2 linked regions of the Pelorhabdus rhamnosifermentans genome follow. The protein of the gene in region 1 interacts with the protein of each later gene in a pairwise test. Links are inferred from orthologs where the notes say so. Each region holds a gene or a part of one and is shown on either strand. Other genes may lie near its edges. The genes, in order: rbsB and ileS.

Region 1 (10,638 bases):
GTAGTTTTTGTTGATTGAAAGGAGGCCCCGAATGAATCATTCAGCACAATTGGGTGATGAAAAAATAGGCACACTTCTATGGAAATTTTCACTTCCTGCTATGGTTGGAATGATCGTCAATGCTTTATATAATATTATTGACAGTATTTTTGTTGGAAATGGTGTAGGTGAAGTTGGTCTCACTGCGGTTACCATCGCTTTTCCCATTATGACGATTTTAATGGCTTTTGGTATGCTGATTGGTGTGGGAGCTACGGCACTTATTTCCATTCGGTTGGGTGAAAAAAGAATTGATGATGCCGAGCGGATTCTTGGGAATGCCTTGTCGCTTGTTTTTTTAATTACAGTTCTTCTTACGCCTGTTGTGCTTTACTTTCTTGATCCCATTTTAATTGTCATTGGAGCGAGTGAGAACGTTTTACCTTATGCTCACGATTTTACGCAAATTATTTTAATTGGTAATATTTTTATGTTTCTTAGCTTTGGTTTGAACAATCTCATTCGTGCTGAAGGCAATCCGCGCTTAGCCATGTTCACGATGTTGATTTCGGCTGGACTCAATACGATATTGAATCCATTATTTATTTTTATTTTTCACTGGGGTATTCGTGGTTCAGCTTATGCGACGGTTTTATCACAGTTTGTTGCTGCCGTATGGGTGATGTCTTATTTTTTTGGTAAACAAAGTTTATTAAAGTTTCGCCGTAAAAATTTTTCTTTGAATAAGTCCATTGTTTGGGGGATTTTTTCAATTGGTCTGTCTCCCTTTTTGATGCAAATTGCGGCAAGTGTCATTAGCCTTTTGTCCAATGTTGCGCTGCTAACTTATGGTGGCGATTTGGCTGTGGCGGCAATGGGGATTATTACGCGTGTGACTATGTTGATTCTGATGCCTATTTTCGGGATACAGCAAGGTGTTCAGCCGATTATTGGCTATAATTATGGTGCGAAAAATTATGGTCGAGTGATTGAGGCACTCAAAAAAGCCATCCTTGCGGCGACACTTGTTTCTACAGGGGGATTTTTGATTGTTCAGTTATTTGATACGCACATTATGCGTATTTTTAACGGTAATCAGGAGCTCATTCAGTTTGGTTCGCAGGGATTACGTATTTATCTTGCCCTGTTGCCGATTATTGGCTTCCAAATTGTTAGCGCCAATTATTTTCAGGCTGTAGGCAAGGCGAAATATGCTATTCTTTTCAGTACATCCCGTCAGGTCATTATTTTGATTCCTCTGCTCATTATTTTACCTCACTTTTTAGGTGTCACTGGGATTTGGGTTGCCAGTCCGATTGCTGATTTTTTTGCTTCTCTGATTACGGGTGTGTATCTGTGGCGTGAATTAGGCAAGTTAACGAAAATGCATCAGCCTATCTGTTGATTGGATTCTTAGCCTTCTGTTTTTTGCATCACTGGACGATCTGTCCGGCAGATGCTTTTTTTTTGTATGAAAAGTAGGCAATTCAGATGATACATATAGGACTGCAGAAACTCTCTTACGGGGACCTAAATAGTCCCTATAAGAGAGAAAATGTCCCAATATAAGAATTTTTTTTATTATCAATTTTTTTATCCATAATAGCAGGAATTTTGAAAAAAGTGCCTAATTATAATTTTTGTAAACGTTTACAAGAAGAGGTGTCGTTATGACGGGACAGGAAAAAAATGATCCGATAACCCTTCATGACGTAGCGGAAGCAGCGGGGGTATCGATTGCGACTGTATCGCGAGTAATCAATGGTAAGCGTGTTTCGCTTCAGAAACAGCAGCAGGTTTTAGGGGCCATTAAAAGGCTTGATTATCGCCTCAATGTTGTGGCTCGATCGCTTAAAATACGTCAGTCGCAGTGTGTGGGTTTAATTATTCCTGATATTGAAAATCCCTTTTTTCCTGCTCTCGTGCGTGGAGTGGAAGACGTTTGTCGTGAAGCAGGTTATGCTGTTTTTCTGTGTAATACCGATGGCTTATTGGCAGATGAAGCACGTTATTTGGATTTTATGGCTAGCAGACAAGTGGACGGATTGCTATTTGCTGCCGGACAGTATCAATCGGATGCAATGGATTTGTTACAACAAATCGGGTTGCCTCTTGTGTTGATTGACAGGCAAGTCAGTGCGACTTTACCCTTGCCACGTGTGGGAACAGATAATTTCTCCGGAGCTTATGAAGCTGTGAAGCATTTGTTTGCTGTGGGATGTCAGAGGGTCGGCATGATTGGTGGCCCCGATCATTTGTCGACAAGTTGTGAACGTGAGGCAGGATTTCGTTCTGCTTGCTGTGAGCAAGGGAGAGAGAATAGCGCTGAATTGATCACGAAGGGCGACTTTTCATTTGAAAGTGGGTATGAAGGTGCTAAGAGCTTACTAGCTCAACATGTGGATGGCATTTTTGCAGCCAATGATATGATGGCAATTGGTTGTCTGGAATATGCTGCTGTGCAAGGTATTTCTGTTCCTCATGAATTGGCTATTATTGGTTTTGATGATATTCGTCTAGCAGCCTGGGTTAAACCTTCTTTGTCAACGATTCGGCAGCCTGTATATGAAATTGGACGCATGGCTTGTGAGAATTTGCTCGCCTTGCTTCGTGGTGAAAAAATTGAGCCTGTACATTTGTTTGTGCCTGAGCTTATTGCCAGGCAGTCTACGCGGAGAGGTGAATAGATAAATGGGCTTTGCCATTGTTGTTGTAGGTAGCTTAAATATGGATTTAGTTGCTCAAGTCGAAAAATTGCCTGAAACGGGTCAAACGGTGCCTGGTAGTTCTTTTGCTACCTATCCGGGCGGCAAAGGAGCTAATCAAGCTGTAGCTGCGGCTAAATTAGGCGGTCAAGTGATTATGGCAGGTTGTGTTGGTCAGGATGCTTTTGGCAAGGAGCTTATGGATAGTTTAGCGGATAGCCGTGTAAATACGCAGCATGTTCGTAAAACTGATCAAGTGACAGGCACGGCGCTCATTACGGTGGCAGAGGATGGTAAGAATACGATTGTTGTTGTGCCTGGTGCTAATGCGATTACATGTAGTCGTGATGTTGATGCTGCTCTTCAAGCAGTGAGAGATCCAGGAATTTTACTTTTACAGCATGAAATTTCCTCAGAAACAGTGGCTTATGCGATCAAAACAGCCAAAGCCGCAGGCTGGCGTGTCATGGTCAATCCTGCGCCAGCCCGACTGATTACTGATACGTTATATCCGCTTATCGATTTTTTAACACCCAATGAAACGGAAGCGGCTATGTTAAGCGGTGTAGCCATTACATCGCGGGAACAAGCAAAGCAGGCAGCGAAAGTGCTTTTGGCTAAAGGTGTTCAAAACGTGATTATTACCTTGGGAGAACAAGGCGCTTTATGGGCAACAAAGGAGAAGCAAGGTTTTGTTGAGCCTGTGTTTGTGCAGGCAGTCGATACAACGGCAGCGGGCGATGCTTTTAGCGGGGCTTTGGCAGCGGGATTATCTGAGGAAAAGACGCTTAGTCAAGCGCTTGAGTTCGCTTCTTATGCTGCGGCTATTGCTGTTACTCGGCCTGGTGCGCAACCCGCTCTGGCAACAACGTCGGAAGTTGAGCAATTGATGGAGAAAAGAGGAATCAAGCGATGAATAAACGGGGTGTATTAAATCCTTATATCAGTTCAGTTATTGCGGGAATGGGTCATGGCGATATGCTTGTGATTGGCGACGCCGGTCTACCTGTTCCAGAGGGGGTTTCTTGTATTGATGTATCTGTCATAGCGGGGATTCCACGTTTTACGCAGGTACTTACCGCTGTATTGGGGGATCTTGCTGTTGAAAAGGCTTATATTGCCTCGGAAATGGCGGGACAAAATCCTGCTGTTTATGAAGAGACAGTTAAGCAGCTAGATTCGATTGCCATACAGGCCATGAGTCATGAAGAACTGAAGGTCCTGTCAGATAAAGCGTGTGTTGTGATTCGCACAGGTGAATGCACGCCTTTTGCCAACGTAATTCTTGTGGCTGGTGTCACTTTTTAGAAGGGAGAAAGCCATGACAAATGAAGCGGCCTTGCTGACCATGAAGGGCATTACCAAGACATTTCCTGGTGTAAAAGCATTGGATAAATTTGATTTTGTATTGAAGGCCGGTGAAGTTCATGCATTGCTAGGGGAAAATGGTGCAGGAAAATCAACTCTCATGAAGGTTCTTAGTGGTGTTTATCAAGCCGATGAAGGGGAAATTCTGCTGAACGGGATGCAAGTAAAGTTGACAAGTCCCCGGTCTGCTCTTGATTTAGGCATTGGCATTATTCATCAGGAATTAAATCTTATTCCCGGACTTACGGTGATGGAAAATATTTATTTAGGCCGAGAACCCAAAAAATTTGGTGTTGTTGACTTTGACCGTATGCGTCAGAAGACGAAGCAGGTTTTGGATGAACTAGGCACGACCATGGCTCCTGAAACACTTGTCGCTGATCTCAGCATTGGTGAACAGCAACTCGTGGAAATTGCTAAAGCTTTGTCTTATGCCAGCCGCATCCTTATTATGGATGAACCGACAACAGCTTTGACAGAAACGGAGACATCCGGTCTGTTTGCGACCATTGAAAGACTGACCGAAAAAGGATTGGCCATTGTTTATATTTCTCATCGTATGGGTGAAATTTTTCGTATTTGCCATCGTGTGACAGTCATGCGTGATGGCAAATACGTTGGGACAGTGGTGACAGCTGGAACGACTTTTGAGGAGCTTATTCGCATGATGGTTGGCAGGGAACTTTCTTCTTTGTTTCCCAAAGAATCTGTTGTGATTGGTGAAGAGGTATTGAAAGTAGAAAATTTGTCTTCGGCTGCAGGTCTTCAGGATGTTAGCTTTTCTTTATGCAAGGGTGAAATTTTAGGTGTTGCGGGTTTAATGGGGTCCGGGCGAAGTGAGCTTGCTAGGGCTTTATTTGGCGCAGATCCTATGACGAGTGGAACCATTGCACTCAATGGCCAGCGTTGCAACATTAGCGGGCCTCAGGATGCCATTGATGCAGGCATAGGTCTTATTACCGAGGATCGCAAGCAACAAGGATTGGTTCTGGAAATGTCTGTGGGCCAGAACATGTCCTTGGCTTCGCTGAGGACATGGAGTCCATTCGGGGTGATTCATGAGAAAGAAGAAAAGTCTGCCATTGCTGCTTATATCAAGCAACTCAACATTCGCACACCAAGTGCTGAAAAGTTGGTCAATGAATTGAGTGGCGGCAATCAACAAAAAGTAGTGATTGCTAAATGGCTGGCGACTCAGCCGAAAGTATTGATCATGGATGAGCCGACACGCGGTGTTGATGTGGGAGCCAAAGCGGAAATTTATCAAATAATGAATATGCTTGTGACCCAGGGAGTAGGGATTCTTATGATATCGTCTGAACTACCGGAAGTATTGGGGATGAGTGATCGCGTCCTTGTCATGCAGGGTGGGAAGCTTGCGGCTATCTTGCCGATTGAGCAAGCTACGCAAGAATCAATTATGGCCTATGCCGCTGGCGGCGAAGGGGGGGATTCTAGATGAAATTTGATTATCACAGTATTATTCGAAAAATGGGTCCCCTATTGGGGCTATTACTCCTGGGCATTATCCTGACACTTTTGTCAGACCGGTTTTTATCTGTTAACAATCTATTGAATGTGGCCAGACAGGTTTCGATTAATGCTATTATCAGTGTAGGAATGACGCTTGTTATTTTAACAGGTGGCATCGACTTATCTGTTGGTTCTATTTTGGCTTTATCAGGCAGTATTACGGCAGGTCTTATGGCGGGGGGCACAACCCTGGTTGTTGCACTGATTGCTGGTATAGCTATTGGTTCGCTGCTTGGAATTGTCAATGGATTGCTTGTGACAAAAGGCAAAATTCAGCCGTTTATTGCGACTATGGGTATGATGACTATTGCCAGAGGAGTTACTTTAGTTTACACGGAGGGTCGTCCTGTTACAGGTATGGAAGGCGCTTTTCGCTTTTTAGGCGGCGGCTATGTGGTTGGTATTCCTTTTCCTGTGATCTTAATGGCAATTATTTTTGCTGTTGCTTATTTTGTTTTGAAGAAGACCTGTTTTGGACGGTATATTTATGCGATTGGCGGCAATGAAGAAGCCGCACGCCTGTCAGGCATCCGCACAGATCGGGTTATTGTTGCAGTTTATACCTTAGCTGGTTTTTTTGCCGGTTTAGGCGGTATTATTATGGCCTCGCGGTTAAATTCCGCTCAGCCCACAGCAGGTATGGGTTTTGAACTGGATGCCATTGCAGCTGTTGTGCTTGGCGGTACCAGCCTCTCCGGTGGTATTGGCACGATTGGTGGAACTCTGATTGGTGCATTGATTATTGGTGTCCTTGATAATGGTTTGAATTTACTGAATGTGTCTTCTTTTTATCAGCAAGTAGCCAAAGGTTTGGTTATTTTGATTGCTGTATTGTTAGACCGAAAACGCAATAAAGGGGGGAAATGCTGACTCATTTGTGGAGCGTCATCAAGATAACCCAAAAAAGAGGAGGAATTTTAATGAATCATTTTTTGCAAAAAAACAAGTTTGTTGTGATGTTCGTTATGGCACTCTTTAGCTTGAGCATTCTTGTGGCTGGCTGTGGTGGTACGACGGATCAAAAAGTCGCCGATAATAAAAAGGTCGTCATTGGATTGAGTATTTCTACGCTGAATAATCCGTTCTTCGTTGACTTGCGCGATGGTGCTCAGGAAGCAGCTAAGGCTCAAGGGGCAGAACTAATGGTGGAAGATGCCCAAAATGATGCGGGTAAGCAGTTGGCGAATATTGAAAACATGATTCAACAAAAAGTTAGCTTGATTATTGTGAATCCCGTCGATTCTAAGGCGATTGTACCGGCTATTGAGGCAGCAAACAAAGCCGGGATTAAGGTTATTACGGTAGACCGTGGCGCTGATGGCGGCCAAGTCGTTGCAGCCATTGCGTCAGATAATGTGGCTGGTGGAAATATGGCTGCCAAATACATGTTGGAAAAATTGGGCAACAAAGGCAAGATTGTTGAATTGGAAGGTATTCCTGGTACAAGTGCTGCCAATGATCGTGGAAAAGGTTTTCATGAAGGGCTGAAAGGTGCTGCCGATGTGACGGTTGTTGCTAAACAGCCAGCCGATTTTGACCGTGCCAAAGGGTTAAAGGTTATGGAAAATATTCTCCAAGCCAATCCTGACATCCAGGCTGTTTTTGCTCATAATGATGAAATGGCTTTAGGCGCTTTAGAAGCCATCAAAGCCGCTAATAAAACGGGTATTTTTGTCATCGGATTTGATGCTACAGCCGATGCTGTAAAAGCGGTAAAAGACGGTTCTTTACTTGCGACAGTGGCTCAAAAACCGAAAGATATGGGGAAAGTCGCTGTAGAAACGGCATTGAAGGTGCTAAAAGGTGAAACCGTTCCAGCATCTATTCCAGTGGGGTTAGATTTAATTAAATAATTGTCTGTTCGTCTTATTAAACAAGCTCTCGCTAACCATGCGGGAGCTTGTTTTCAAAAATGAGATTATGAAAAAGCAACGAGAATAGCTCCAATGCCAATGAGTGTGATGCCTGTTCCACCAAGGATACTCACTCGTTCTCCTAAAAAGATCATAGCTAAAATAGCCGCCATTACTACACTTAATTTGTCAATGGGTGCCACTTGTGTAACCTTGCCGTATTTCAGTGCCAAGAAGTAAAACAGCCAGGAAAGGGCTCCGGCTACGCCGCTGAGGACAATGAAGGTAAAGGCTTTTGTATCCGTTAAAACGTGGGGGATTTGTCGTAAATTTCCTTGACAGGCAATGACGATTAGTAAAAATACGGCCATAATGACAGAACGAATAGCCGTAGCTGTATTGGCATCGACGGATTGCAAGCCGATTTTGCCAAAGATCCCGACTAAAGAAGCCGTTAACGCCGATAAAAGTGCATAGACTAGCCAAAGATGATCCATGTGTAATCTCTCTCTTTCATATAATAGTGAAATGAAAAATTTACCATTATCGTAGCATGGGAGCAGGAAAATAACAACCAAAATGTTCTTTACTTTTTGTTCATTACCCCCTACAATAATATTGTTAACAACTCGCTTTTTATAAGTTAACTATTTTTTTATCTAATATGTTAACCTTAAATTATTTAATGGTTTACAAAAGGAGGAAGCCATGGATGGTCTAGCAATTGTGGCTTTAGGCGAAAAGGTATTGTCTGGTGTTCCTATGACTTATGCTGAGGCACTTGATTTAGAGACAGTCAAAAGTGAAGATATACCACTATTTTCTGCTTATGCTCATAAAATTCGCAGTAAGTTTGCGGGGAAAGACGTTGAATTGTGCGGCATCATTAATGTCCGTTCAGGAATGTGCAGCGAAGACTGTAAATTTTGCGCGCAATCTGTCTATCATGAGACGGATTGTCCCGTCTATCCGCTTATGGGGCAAGACGAAGTCGTCCAGAGGGCGGAGGATATTGCGGTGGCTGGAGCCAAACGGACGAGTTTGGTGACAAGTGGCAAGGGGATGAACGACGACCCTGATTTTCCAGAAGTTATAGCTGAACTGAAGGCGGTTAGGGTGAAAACGGGTTTAAAGGTTTGTGCAAATCTTGGTACACTCACGCTGGAACAGGCAAAAATCCTATTCCATGCGGGTGTAAGACGCTATGCTCATAATATTGAAACAAGCGCTCGCTTTTACCCTTATATCTGTACGACTCATCCTTATGAAGAACGTATTGCGACGATTAAGGCCGCTAAAGAAGCGGGAATGGAGCTTTGTACAGGCGGGATTATTGGGCTCGGTGAAACGTGGCAGGATCGCGTGGATATGGCTTTTTCCTTACAGGAACTTGAGGTTCATTCAGTTCCGATTAACATATTAAATCCCATTAAAGGCACGGCTTTAGAAGGGCAAGCACCGCTCAATGTGCTGGAAATATTAAAGACTTTTGCACTCTTTCGGTTTATTCTGCCTGATAAAATCATTCGTCCTGCCGGCGGGCGAGAAATGAACTTGCGCGATATGCAAGGGGCGTTGATGCTAGGCGGTGCGAATGGTCTGATTATCGGCAATTACTTAACATTTACCGGGCGCAATGCGGCGGCTGATTTTACCATGGTGAAAGATGCAGGACTAACGATTACGTCAGGCTTGGATTTGGATAAACAGGAAGGGTAGGTAAACAAAAATGAGTTACGATTTGATTTTTTCACTGGGTAAAAAAGTATTAGAAGGAGGCAACATTACTTTTGATGAGGCCATGGCTTTAACGGAAGTTGAGGAAGTCGATGTGCCTATTTTGCTTGCCATGGCCAACAAGGTACGTGAGAAATTCACGGGAAAAGCAGTGGATACCTGTCAGATTGTGAATGCCCGTTCAGGAGGATGCTCGGAAAACTGTAAATTCTGTGCGCAATCGGGTCATCATGAAGTCAAGCTTGATGTCTATCCTCTTATGACGGAAGAGGAAATTGTTCAGGCAGCTAAAAAGGCTGAAACAGCGGGGGCCTATCGCTTCTGTATTGTCACAGCTGGCAGAGGGATGGAAGACGATAAAGATTTTGAAAAAATTCTCGGTGCCATTCGTCGTATCGGCAAGGAAACCCATATCAATCGTTGTTGCTCCCTTGGTACCTTGCAAGACGAGCATGTGGCGGCACTGAAGGCCGCTGGTATTACACGCTATCATCATAATTTAGAAACCAGTTCCAGTTATTTTGACCACATCTGTACGACTCATACTTTTGAGGAACGTGTGGCAACAATAAAAAAAGTCAAGGCTGCTGGGCTCCAGGCCTGTTCGGGGGGGATTATTGGCTTGGGTGAATCATGGCGCAATCGGATTGAAATGGCTTTTACGTTAAAAGAACTTGATGTGGATTCTATCCCCATGAATATTTTAAATCCGGTGAAAGGCACGGCCTTGGAGGGTCAGCCGCAAATTCCGCCGCTGGAAATATTACAGTGTTTTGCTATTTTTCGGCTGATTTTGCCTACGAAGATTCTTCGGTATGCAGGCGGCAAGGAACGAAATCTCGGTGATTTAGTACCCCTTGGCTTCTTGTCCGGTATTAATGGTATGCTTATTGGTGACTATTTGACAACGAAAGGCCGTGGGGCTTCGAAAGATTTAACTACAGTCAATGAGCTTGGACTCAGTCCGTTATGTGCGAAAGAGGTATAAAGGCGATATTACTTGAATAAAGCAAAGGACCGCGCAAAAAAAACTGCGCGGTCCTTTGCTATTAACTGCCTTCACCGTGTTTGGCATGTGAGTGTTTGGCGTTTTTCATGCTCTTTGACCCCGTACGAGGTTCTTGTAAACGAGCTTCTTGAAAGCGCGAACTCAATTCCGGGAGTGGATTTACTGGCTGCGTTTTGTTTTTAGGCATTTGTATTCTCCCTCCTTGTTGCACGATTGTAAACGAAGGCGACTTTAGTTTGTGAATAATAATTTTTTATTATAATTAGTAATAAATGGAATAAATTTATATCAAGCAAGGAGATTGTAGTTTATAGGGCGAAACTTAAGAAAAGGTAATTTTGAGTCATGCTTTTACTTGTTAAGGGGGAACAAAATGTCTACTACTCGTATCTATGTTATGATGGTTTTTACAGCTTTATTTTGGTCAGGGGCATTTATTACAGGGAAATTGGCA
Region 2 (11,196 bases), on another replicon or contig:
GCACGTGTTGTCAAACCAGAAGGAAAGAAGTGGAAATTTGATTTATGGCAAGCCAATGCGAAGCAGCTTATGGATATTGGCGTCGCGGAAGAGAATATTATTTGCAGCAATTTTTGTACAGCATGTAATAAGGATTTATTTTTTTCCCATCGTGCTGAACGGGGGCAAACAGGCCGTATGGCGGCCATTATTTCTTTGCCTTAAGCCTTAAATGAAACACAAGTCTTATTGTTTGGATGAACGAATGTGATATAATTATGTTAATTTAGGAATTTTATTACTATTTATGTAAATTTTCTATTTGCAAAGAGGAAAAATTTATTTATCAGCGAATAATTCAAATTAGGAACGGAGGGGCGACTCATGTCCATTCAAAATAATATTGCAATTGTTGAACGAAACATTCAGACAGCCATGAGAGAGCGGGCGAATATTTCTGGTCAAGCACTTGTACCTGTCAAGCTAATTGCCGTGACGAAAAATCATACGCCAGCAGAAATGCAGCAAGCCATTGATTATGGATTAACGACGATTGGTGAAAATCGAGTTCAAGAGGCTGTCGCGAAGTATGACATTTTCGGGCGCAAACTGGAATATCACTTGTTAGGACATCTGCAGACAAATAAGGTTAAGCAAGCCGTTCCGTTATTTGATTTAATCCATTCACTTGACAGCGAGAAACTTGCCAGACATATTAGCAGGGTTGCTGGCGAATTGGCTAAAATTCAGCCTGCGCTGCTTGAGGTCAATGTGGCAGGAGAAGCAACAAAACAGGGCGTTTCTCTTGCAGATGTTCTTGATTTTGCACGTATGGTGAGTTCATTGCCCAACCTTGTTGTTGCGGGATTAATGACAGTGGCGCCTCATTTTGATGATCCCGAGGAGACGCGACCGTTATTTCACACTTTATATGACAAATTTATGGAATTGAAGCAAGCTTGTATACCTAACTGTACCATGGAATGGTTGTCGATGGGAATGACGAATGATTATTCTGTGGCCATTGAAGAAGGTGCCAATATGGTCAGGGTCGGTACAGCCATTTTCGGTGCCCGTAATTATGATATTGAGCTGACGAGGAGGTAGTAATATGAAATTAATGGAAAAAGTATGGGGTAGTTTAGGTTTGTTGGAACCTGTAGAAGATGACGAACGGATAAAGCCAGAAGATTTTGAACCGAAAAACAAGAAAGGTGTAGGAACACTGATAGCAGGTAGTAATGTTGTTAATTTACCCACGGCCCAAAAACAGCTGAAAGTGATGGTTGTCGAACCATTATCTTTTGACGATGCTCAGAATGTAGCAGAGTATCTGAAAAATCGTAAGCCTGTCGTAGTCAATTTTGAGCATTGCGAGGATAATCTTTCTAAGCGGATGATTGATTTTATTAGTGGGACAACTTATGCTTTAAATGGCAGTATTCAAAAAATCGGTAATCATATCTTTTTGTGTGCTCCCAATAATGTCGATGTGTCTTTTGCATCGCGTGATGATGGTGAAAAGACGGTTTTACCCTGGATGAAGTAAGGTGGAGCTATAGGAGGATAATATGTTAAGTCAAGCAAAAATTAGTTTTATTGGCGGCGGAGCTATGGCTGAAGCGCTGCTTTCAGGCCTGCTCAAAACAGGTCTTGTTGCGGCTGACCAGATTTGTGTTGCTGATATTAATGTGGACAGATTAGCTACTTTGGAAAAAAAGTTTCAAATTACAACAAATGTTAATAGCAGACAGGTAGCTGAAAAGTCCGATATTTTATTTTTAACGGTTAAACCACAAGTTGTGGAGACAGTATTTAAAACACTTCAGTCGGCGGTGAAGCCTGAGACGCTTGTTGTCTCGATTGTGGCTGGCTTGACACTAGAGCGTCTTGAAGCGGCTTTTGCTCAAAACAGTGTCATTCGAGTGATGCCGAATACGCCCCTTGCTGTCGGGCAAGGAATGGCTGCGATTGCTGTGGGTAGTAAAGCAACAGAAGAGCAGGCGCAGGATGTACTGACGATTTTTCAGTCAGCAGGGAAAGCTGTTCGGGTGGCTGAAAAAGACTTGGATGCAGTGACAGGGTTATCTGGCAGCGGTCCAGCGTATGCTTTCCTAATGGTCGATGCTTTGGCTGATGCAGGTGTGCGTGCTGGATTACCACGGGCCATGTCGATTACGCTTGCGGCGCAGACATTGCTTGGAGCTGCTAAGATGGTGCTTGAAACAGGGGAGCATCCGGCTCAGTTGCGCGATATGGTGACATCGCCAGGAGGAACAGCGATTGCTGGCGTACATGCTCTTGAGCGTGGTGGTGTTCGCGTAGCTCTAATTGATGCCGTTATGGCGGCAACAAAGAGATCAAAGGATTTGGGGAAAAAGCATGAGTGAACGGGAAAAAATTCTGCGGTATTATCGCGCAGAAGGGGAAGGCGACATTGCAGCTAAACTGGTTGATGCAGCTGAAAGCGTCGCTCGTAATACAAAGGTAAAGGTATCGGAATTTCTAGATCCTCGTGGCTTTGCCATAGCTGAAACGGTCATTGCTCATTATGAAGGGGTACGACTCGAAGCTTTTGGTGGTTATCAAGGTGCAGAAAGAGTGAAGGTTGCTTTTGTCCAACAAGATTTTGCTGGCAAGATTTCTTATAATCTGACCGCTGTAGCCATTCAATGGGACAAACGTTTTGCCCATGTGGGTCATCGAGATATTCTTGGAGCTGTGCTCGGTCTAGGTATAGAGCGTGGCGTGCTAGGTGATATTGTTATGAGCAGTGACGGTTGTTATGTTATGCTTGATAAAACGCTAATCGATTTTTTGTTAACGGGGTTAACGCAGGTAGGTGCAACAAGTGTTACTGTGAGTGAAATAAATTTAGCTGAAATTCCCCCGAAGGAGGAAAAATTAAAAGAAATTCGCACTACAGCGGCTTCACTCCGATTGGATGTTATTGCTGCGGCGGGTTTCGGAACGAGCCGGACGAAAATGGCTGATGATATTGTCGCTGATAAGGTGAAATTGAATTGGCAGGGAGTACGAAAAAGTGATCATGCTGTGAAAGCAGGTGACATTATTTCGATGCGGGGCCGTGGTCGTTTGGAAGTTAGCGAAATTTTAGGGACAACGAAAAAAGGTCGTTTGAGCTTGCTTTTAAAACGCTACATGTGAATGGGCGAGAAGGATGACATGGAGGAGTGTTCATGCTAACACCGCTGGATATTCAAAATAGAGAATTCAAACGTAGTTTTCGTGGCTACAATGAGGATGAGATTGACAGTTTTTTAGATCAAGTAATCAAAGATTACGAGCAGCTATATCGAGAAAACGTGGAATTGAAAGAAACGATTGAACGCATAAGCGGTAAGCTGGAGAATTATCAGCATATGGAAAACACGCTGCATAGTACGCTCGTTATTGCTCAGGAAACTGCTGAGGAAGTCAAATTAAATGCTAAAAAAGAGTCGGAACTTGTCATGAAAGAAGCCGAGATTCAGGCGCAGCGCATGATTGATGAAGCAACAAGCAAAGTACGGCGTATGACAGGTGAGTATGAAGAAATTAACAAGCAATTGCAGATTTATCGTACGCGCATGAAAACCTTGCTGCAAGCACAGCTTGAAATGATAGCTCAAGCTGCAGAAGATGAAGATTCTTAATTTGACTAATGGATATTAATTCGGTATAATGCAGGTATATTCGTAAGTAAAGTGATGATAGGGATAAGTAATCTGCCATGTGCTTCGTCAGCGAGCTAGGAAGAGTGTAAGCCTAGTAGTGTCATGCAGTTGAATATCACCCTGGAACTGTAAGGCTGAACCTTTTTTAAGTAGGCTTTGACGTTTAACGGGCGTTACTCCGTTACTTAAGTGACAGTAAACATCTGTCATGAGGGTGGTACCACGAGAATAGCCTCTCGTCCCTTAGGGATGAGGGGTTTTTTGATATTTTTGGAGGTGTGAACATGGCAGAAGATTACAGTAAAACATTAAATTTGCCTAAAACAGATTTTCCGATGCGAGGGAACCTTCCCGAGCGGGAACCGGAATTCCTCGAATTTTGGACAAAGGAAAAACTTTATGAACAGAAGAAGGCGGCAGCAAAAGGTAAACCGAAATTTGTCTTACATGATGGTCCGCCTTATGCCAATGGGAATATTCATCTTGGCACAGCTCTGAACAAAATTTTAAAGGATATTATTATTAAATATAAAGGGCTGCGCGGTTTTGATGCACCGTATGTTCCTGGCTGGGACACACATGGACTCCCGATTGAACATGCGGCAATTAAAAATTTGGGCCTCAATCGTCATGAATTAGATCCCCTTACTTTGCGTAACGAGTGTAAACAGTATGCCCTGAAATGTCTCAATATGCAGCGAGAGGATTTCAAACGGTTGGGTGTTATTGGGGACTGGGAAAATCCCTATATTACACTTCGTCCTTATTTTGAGGCCAAACAAATTGAAGTTTTTGGTGAAATGGCTAAAAAAGGCTATATCTATAAAGGATTAAAAACAGTTTATTGGTGTCCTTCCTGTGAAACGGCTTTGGCTGAAGCGGAAATTGAGTATGCTGAAAAGAAATCTCATTCCCTCTTTGTCAAATTTCCTTTAGTTGATGCAAAAGGGAAGTTACCTGAAGGTGTTTGTCCTGAACAGGTCTTTGCTGTTATTTGGACGACAACACCTTGGACGATTCCTGCTAATATGGCTATTTCACTCCATCCTCGGTTTGACTATTCGTGGGTGCAATTTGGTGATGAAGTTTATTTGCTTGCAACAGAATTGATTGATTCTGTTGTGGCTGCGAATCATTTAGGTGAATATACTATTTTAGGCCATGTGACAGGCCAGGATTTAGAGGGACTTATCTTTAAACATCCCTTCCTTGATCGTCAGTCACCCATTTTAGTTGGCGAACATGTAACGCTTGAGGCAGGTACGGGCTGTGTACATACGGCACCTGGACATGGTCAGGAAGACTTTGAAATTGGAATGAAGTATAAACTTCCCATCTATTGCCCTGTCGATGCGCAAGGTAAAATGACGAAAGAAGCCGGAAAATTTGAAGGCCTCTCTGTGGAAGATGCCAATGTTCCTGTCATTAAAGAATTGGCTGCTGTGCATATGTTACTTGGAAAAGGAACGATTCGCCATCAGTATGCCCATTGCTGGCGTTGCAAGAATCCTGTTATCTATCGGGCTACGGAGCAATGGTTTGCCTCTGTTGACGGGTTCCGCGCTGAAGCTCTCAAAGCCATTCAAGATGTTAAGTGGATTCCATCCTGGGGTGAAGAACGTATTCATAATATGGTTGCGGATCGTCATGACTGGTGTATTTCCCGTCAGAGAGTTTGGGGTGTTCCCATTCCAATTTTCTACTGTAATCACTGCAATGAGCATATTATTAATGATGATACTATTCAGGTAGTCAAAACGTTGTTTGCCAGTGAAGGATCGGATGCTTGGTGGGCCAAGAGTGCTGAAGAGATTTTGCCGGAGGGCTTTGCTTGTCCGCATTGCGGCAAAAAGGGCTTCCGTAAGGAATCGGATATTATGGATGTGTGGTTTGACAGCGGTTCTTCTCATGCAGCCGTTCTTGAACAGCGCGAAGAATTGAAATGGCCGGCTGATATTTATTTAGAAGGCAGCGATCAGCATCGTGGGTGGTTCCAGTCTTCACTATTAACTTCTGTGGCAACAAAAGGCCGTGCACCTTATGATTCTGTTTTAACGCATGGCTTTGTTGTTGATGGCGAAGGTCGTAAGATGTCCAAGTCTATTGGAAATGTTATTTTCCCGCCCGAAGTTATTAAAAAATATGGCGCTGATATCTTAAGACTGTGGGTGGCGTCAGCTGATTATAAAGCAGATATTCGTATTTCACCGGCTATTTTGAAGCAAATGTCGGAAGTTTATCGGAAAATTCGTAATACTTTTCGATATATTCTGGGGAATTTGGCTGATTTTGATCCCGAAAAGGATCAAGTGCCTTATGGTGATTTGTTTGAAATTGATCGTTGGGCCTTGTTACGACTTGAGCAGGTTCGTGCTAAAGTAACGCAGGCATATGAAGACTACGAATATCATACGCTGTATCATACGGTACATAACTTCTGTACGGTTGATTTAAGCGCGATTTACCTTGATATTTTGAAAGACCGTTTGTATACGGAAAGACCGAATTCTGTCGGGCGGCGGGCGGCTCAGACGGCGATCTATACAATTATGATGGATCTGCTTACAATGCTTACACCTGTATTAAGTTTTACTTGTGAAGAAATCTGGCGTTATGTTCCGAAAACGGCTGGAATGCCTACGAGTGTTCAATTAACGAAATGGCCAGTGGAACATCGTGAGTATTTAGACAGCAAGCTAGAAGAAAAGTGGACGCAAATTCTTGCTTTGCGCGGAGAAATTACGAAAGCCTTGGAAGAAGCAAGAAGATCCAAGACAATTGGTCATTCGCTTGATGCGGACGTAACTATTTATGCCGCAGGGGATGTTTATCAGGCATTACAGGCTGTGCAAGATGAACTTGCGACGATTTTGATTGTGTCGAAGGTTTCTCTTGTTGAAGGCTTTGATTTGGCGAATGAAGCTGATTTTGCCTCAACAGAATTTGATTTAAAAGTAGCTGTCAAGACTGCAACCGGTGAAAAGTGCGAACGTTGTTGGATGTATAGCGATACAGTCGGAAAGAATGCGGAACATCAAACCTTATGTAAACGCTGTGCTTCTGTCTTAGCAGAATAAATTGATTTCATCTCTTATGAGCATTAAACCGGAAAGGTTTCTTTCCGGTTTTTTTGTTTTTTCCCTGGTCATACTAATAGAGGAGGAAGAAAAAATGAAAAAATCCGGTACATCCTTTGATAACCTCAATCCTGATGAGAAAAATGTGTTTATTGATCGTAAGCTTGAACTTCTGCTCAGGCACTTTGAGTCCATGCGGATTGCTCAATACATGGAAATGCTGGAGAAACCGGCTAAACTTATTTTTACTAATTTTATTGCTGGCATTGCTCGGGGACTCGGAATAGCTCTGGGAGCTACACTGGTTTTTGCTTTAATGCTGGAACTCTTACGGCGAGTCATTCTACTAAATATACCGGGAATTGGCAGTTTCGTAGCTGAAATCATGAAGATTGTTGAAACGCACAGTACAAGATTTTAAGTAAAGACAGTAGGGATAGGAGGAGAGGCTATGACGGAAAACATTCAAAAAATGAAGCAATTATTGGAAAAACAGCGGCAGGAACTACAAAGTGAATGGGATCAACTTCATGAAACAGGCTTGAATTTAGCTCAGGGAGAATCAACAGGCGAATTATCCGCCTATGACAATCATCCGGCTGATTTGGGGAGCGAAACATTTGAACGAAGTAAAGACAGCGCTCTGGCAGATCATACGCGATTTTTACTTGAGCAAATTGATTCGGCTCTCGAAAAAATAGCAAACGGCAGTTATGGTTTGTGTGTAGATTGTGGGCAAGCGATTGATGTCGAACGTTTGCAGGCAGTTCCCTATACTACTCGCTGTCATATTTGTCAGCAGAGCAGAGAACAAGCGGATACGACGCCGCGCCCCTTAGAAGAAACTGTTCTAACGCCGCCGTTTGTCAGAACATTTATCGATGAACAAGATCAGACGGGTTTTGATGGAGAGGACGCCCTGCAGGCTGTTATGCGTTTTGGGAGTTCTGATACACCTCAGGACTTAGCTGGCATGGAAGACTTTTCGGCTCGCATTATTGATAGCAATGAAGAATCGGGGTTAGTTGAACGGATTGATGGAATCCCTGCTTTAGGGCCGCTTGGTACCGGTGGGGCTCCTGATCATTTTGTAGCCAAAAAGAAGTCCTAACTTTTTGGGAGTTATGACTTCTTAAGCAGGAATTATCTGTCTTTATCGCTAACAAGTAAGTAAAAGAATGGTTTGTTTTTGTAAGGAGTTGGTAAGATGAGCCAGCCTGCCCCCTGGACTCTGAATGTAATAAAAATTGGCGTGCTCATCATGGCTGTAACTTTTTATTTTACTGTACCCGAGGTTCATTATTTTTTTGTGATGAGTAGCGAAATTCTTTATGCTCATCACTTTCATGAGCTGAAAGAATTCATCTTGTCGTATGGTGTCTGGGCGCCAATGATGTCCATTTGCCTTATGACGGTGCAGTCTTTATTTCCCTTTGTACCAGGTTTGGCTATTACTATTGCTAATGCCTGGATATTTGGCTGGCTGTGGGGCTCTTTCTATTCATGGACAGGTTCTCTTGTCGGGGCTGCTCTTGATTTTGGTATCGCCCGCTGGTATGGTCATCCAGTAGTAAAAAAGTTTGTAAGCAGCAAATATTTGGATCGCCTGAATACTTTCTTTGAGACCTATGGTTTGGCAGCCATTGCTTTAGCTCGCTTAACGCCTGTTGTTCCCTATAAAGTCGTTAGTTATGGGGCAGGTTTTACAACGCTTGCATTCAGTAAATATTTATTTGCCACAGGGTTTGGACAAACGCCAGCTATTTTGCTTTATTCGTATTTGGGGCAAAATATTACGCGTAGTTTGCATGGTGTTATTTTCGCTACTTCGTTATTTTTACTGATTTTGATTGTGCTTTATGTTTATCGCGAGGCTATTGAAAAATATTTTTTTCGGAAAAGTGAGTAAATAATGATTTGCTGGAATTGATGAATTTTTTGATAACCGGCTATATTTAGGCAAAAAATGTGATTTTTAACACGTTCTTTGTCCACGAATATGGTATAATAAAATTACTATTTCATGGGAGGTGAATCTTGATGTACGTAATTAATAGTGATTGTGTTAAATGTGGTGCTTGTGCTTCTTCGTGTCCTGTTGGGGCCATTTCCGAAGGTGATAGCCAATATGCAATTGATGAAAATTGTGTAGACTGTGGAACGTGCGCAGGCAATTGCCCAGTTGGAGCTATTAGCGCAGGTGAATAATTCGTTCAATGACCAAGGTTACTTGGTTCATATGTTTTGAATTGTTAGGAAGCGTAGCGAAAGCTATGCTTCTTTCCGTTAATCGAACATTTTAGTCGATAGGAGACTTTTTGTGAATCCTTTATTGGTTGCTTTGTTGATCGTCATTTTCGATCAGCTGTCAAAATATTATATTTCTCATAGTCTTGGGTTAGGAATGTCCATACCCGTTGTTCCTAATATCTTTCATATTACTTACATTTTAAACGCGGGAGCGGCTTTTGGTATTTTTGCGAATCAACGATTGTTGTTTATTGTTATTGCGTTACTTATTTTGGGCGGAGTCGGCTATTTTTATCGCAAAATTCCGTCAACTTACAATTTGTTTCGATTCGGTCTGGGTCTTATGGCTGGTGGTGCAGTAGGAAATTTAATTGATCGTATTGCTACAGGCTATGTAATTGACTTTTTTGATTTTCGCATTTGGCCGATATTTAACATTGCTGATATTGCGATTGTTTGCGGTGTGACAATGATGATTGTTACCATTTTATTTATGAAAAAAAAGGATGAAGCGTAATGCAGTTTGAACAAGGTGAAAGTCAAGAAAATACCGTCATCATTGTGCCTAAAGAGAACGAGGGACAAAGGGTGGATGTATTTTTAACAAGTAAGCTTATTGAACTGACGCGGACTCATGTACAGAAGCTGATTACAGCGGAAAAAGTCTTAGTGAATGATAAGAAAGTTAAAGCCAATTATAAAATTCAAGCCGACGATGTCATTCAATTGAGCATTCCTGAACCTGAGCAGGGAACGGTATTACCAGAAAATTTACCGCTTCAAATCTTATATGAAGATGATGAGTTGATTGTAGTGAATAAGGCGCGAGGCATGGTTGTCCATCCTGCTCCAGGCAATGTTAAAGGAACACTTGTAAATGCCCTTTTGTATCATTGTACGCATTTGTCAGGGATTAATGGGGTTATTCGTCCGGGAATTGTTCATCGCCTTGATAAAGATACGACAGGTGTTATGGTTGTAGCTAAAACAGATCGGGCTCATCTATCTCTTTCTAAGCAGATCCAGGAGCGTTCAGCGAGTCGGGAATATTTTGCTTTAGTTCAGGGAGTTATTGGTGAAGAACAGGGGTTGATTGAAGCTCCGATTGGTCGTCATCCTGTGGATCGTAAAAAAATGGCTGTTGTTTTTGCTCATTCTAAGCCAGCTATTACGCGATTTCACGTTGTGGAACGCTTCAGAGGTTATACTCTTGTAAAATGTAAATTACTTACAGGACGGACACATCAAATTCGTGTACATATGGCGTACATTCACCATCCTGTTGTCGGTGATCCGATATATGGGCCGACGCATAGTCCTTTTGCTCAGCTGATTGCAGGTCAGGCGCTTCATTCGGCCAAGCTATCGTTAACACATCCCGTAACACAGAAATCCCTTGTTTTTGAAGCACCCATGCCGGCTGATATGACAGAATTGCTTGCATTTATTCGCCGTCGTGGTACTTGATAAGAAAGAGGTGGATTGCTCATGGAACTAATTGAAAAAACCAGTTTGATGGATGAACAAGCCATTCGCCGCACCATTACGCGCATGGCTCATGAAGTGATTGAAAAGAATAAAGGAGTCAGTGATTTGGCTTTGGCTGGTATTCGGACGCGGGGAGTTCCTCTTGCTTATCGATTGGCTGAAGCTATTCAGAAAATTGAAGGTGTTGAAGTTCCTGTTGGCATTTTAGATATTACGCTGTATCGTGATGATCTGTCGACATTAAGTTATCAGCCTGTTGTGCATGGAACGGAATTTCCCATGGATATTAACGGGAAAACATTAGTTCTTGTTGATGATGTGCTTTTTACTGGCCGGACAGCGAGATCCGCCTTAAATGCCATTATTGATTTGGGACGTCCCAAGATGATTCAGCTGGCTGTACTTGTGGATCGTGGGCACCGTGAATTGCCGATTCGGGCCGATTTTGTCGGTAAAAATGTGCCAACATCTCGGCGGGAAATTGTCAGTGTTCAGTTAACTCCTGTCGATTCTTGTGATCAAGTCATTATTAAGGTTCAGGCTGAAGATAAAGAGTGAATGAAGAATAAAAAGACGGGTGCAGGAAGGCCTTACGGCTGATTCTTGCGCTCGTCTTTTTTTATAATAGTTTTTCACCTTGTTCTGTAGCAGGGTCGACATAGAGAGTCGTTTGTTTTTCGTAAATCACAAAACCGGGTTTGGCACCAGACGGCTTTCTTACATAG

The links.
Region 2: the proteins of rbsB (region 1) and ileS interact in binary tests that used the Escherichia coli proteins (3 or more experiments, as listed by UniProt). The link is inferred for Pelorhabdus rhamnosifermentans from one-to-one orthologs.

Annotation. Positions count from the first base shown.
Region 1 is NZ_JAHGVE010000014.1:83,677-94,314, reverse strand. What follows is about bases 5,646-8,471. They hold rbsB (ribose ABC transporter substrate-binding protein RbsB), read left to right. Parts: upstream 5,646-6,505; coding sequence 6,506-7,438; downstream 7,439-8,471. Other genes in these bases: bioB (biotin synthase BioB), read left to right, coding at 8,147-8,471; Ga0466249_RS16255 (EamA family transporter), read right to left, coding at 7,504-7,935; Ga0466249_RS16265 (ABC transporter permease subunit), read left to right, coding at 5,646-6,455. Also shown: Ga0466249_RS16290 (MATE family efflux transporter), read left to right, coding at 32-1,384; Ga0466249_RS16285 (LacI family DNA-binding transcriptional regulator), read left to right, coding at 1,650-2,666; rbsK (ribokinase), read left to right, coding at 2,671-3,600; rbsD (D-ribose pyranase), read left to right, coding at 3,597-3,992; Ga0466249_RS16270 (sugar ABC transporter ATP-binding protein), read left to right, coding at 4,006-5,514; more of Ga0466249_RS16265, read left to right, coding at 5,511-5,645; more of bioB, read left to right, coding at 8,472-9,157; biotin synthase BioB, read left to right, coding at 9,168-10,163; Ga0466249_RS16240 (hypothetical protein), read right to left, coding at 10,225-10,371; Ga0466249_RS16235 (DMT family transporter), read left to right, coding at 10,558-10,638. UniProt on the Escherichia coli protein: Part of the ABC transporter complex RbsABC involved in ribose import. Binds ribose. Also serves as the primary chemoreceptor for chemotaxis.
Region 2 is NZ_JAHGVE010000004.1:66,979-78,174, forward strand. The notes cover bases 3,550-6,933. They hold ileS (isoleucine--tRNA ligase), read left to right. Parts: upstream 3,550-3,940; coding sequence 3,941-6,733; downstream 6,734-6,933. Other genes in these bases: Ga0466249_RS06420 (DivIVA domain-containing protein), read left to right, coding at 3,550-3,635; Ga0466249_RS06430 (DUF5665 domain-containing protein), read left to right, coding at 6,828-6,933. Outside these bases: peptidoglycan editing factor PgeF, read left to right, coding at 1-204; Ga0466249_RS06400 (YggS family pyridoxal phosphate-dependent enzyme), read left to right, coding at 364-1,086; Ga0466249_RS06405 (cell division protein SepF), read left to right, coding at 1,091-1,528; proC (pyrroline-5-carboxylate reductase), read left to right, coding at 1,551-2,369; Ga0466249_RS06415 (YlmH family RNA-binding protein), read left to right, coding at 2,362-3,147; more of Ga0466249_RS06420, read left to right, coding at 3,180-3,549; more of Ga0466249_RS06430, read left to right, coding at 6,934-7,154; Ga0466249_RS06435 (TraR/DksA C4-type zinc finger protein), read left to right, coding at 7,185-7,844; Ga0466249_RS06440 (TVP38/TMEM64 family protein), read left to right, coding at 7,941-8,642; fdxA (4Fe-4S ferredoxin), read left to right, coding at 8,774-8,941; lspA (signal peptidase II), read left to right, coding at 9,054-9,500; Ga0466249_RS06455 (RluA family pseudouridine synthase), read left to right, coding at 9,500-10,450; bifunctional pyr operon transcriptional regulator/uracil phosphoribosyltransferase PyrR, read left to right, coding at 10,472-11,029; Ga0466249_RS06465 (Rqc2 family fibronectin-binding protein), read right to left, coding at 11,091-11,196. UniProt on the Escherichia coli protein: Catalyzes the attachment of isoleucine to tRNA(Ile). As IleRS can inadvertently accommodate and process structurally similar amino acids such as valine, to avoid such errors it has two additional distinct tRNA(Ile)-dependent editing activities.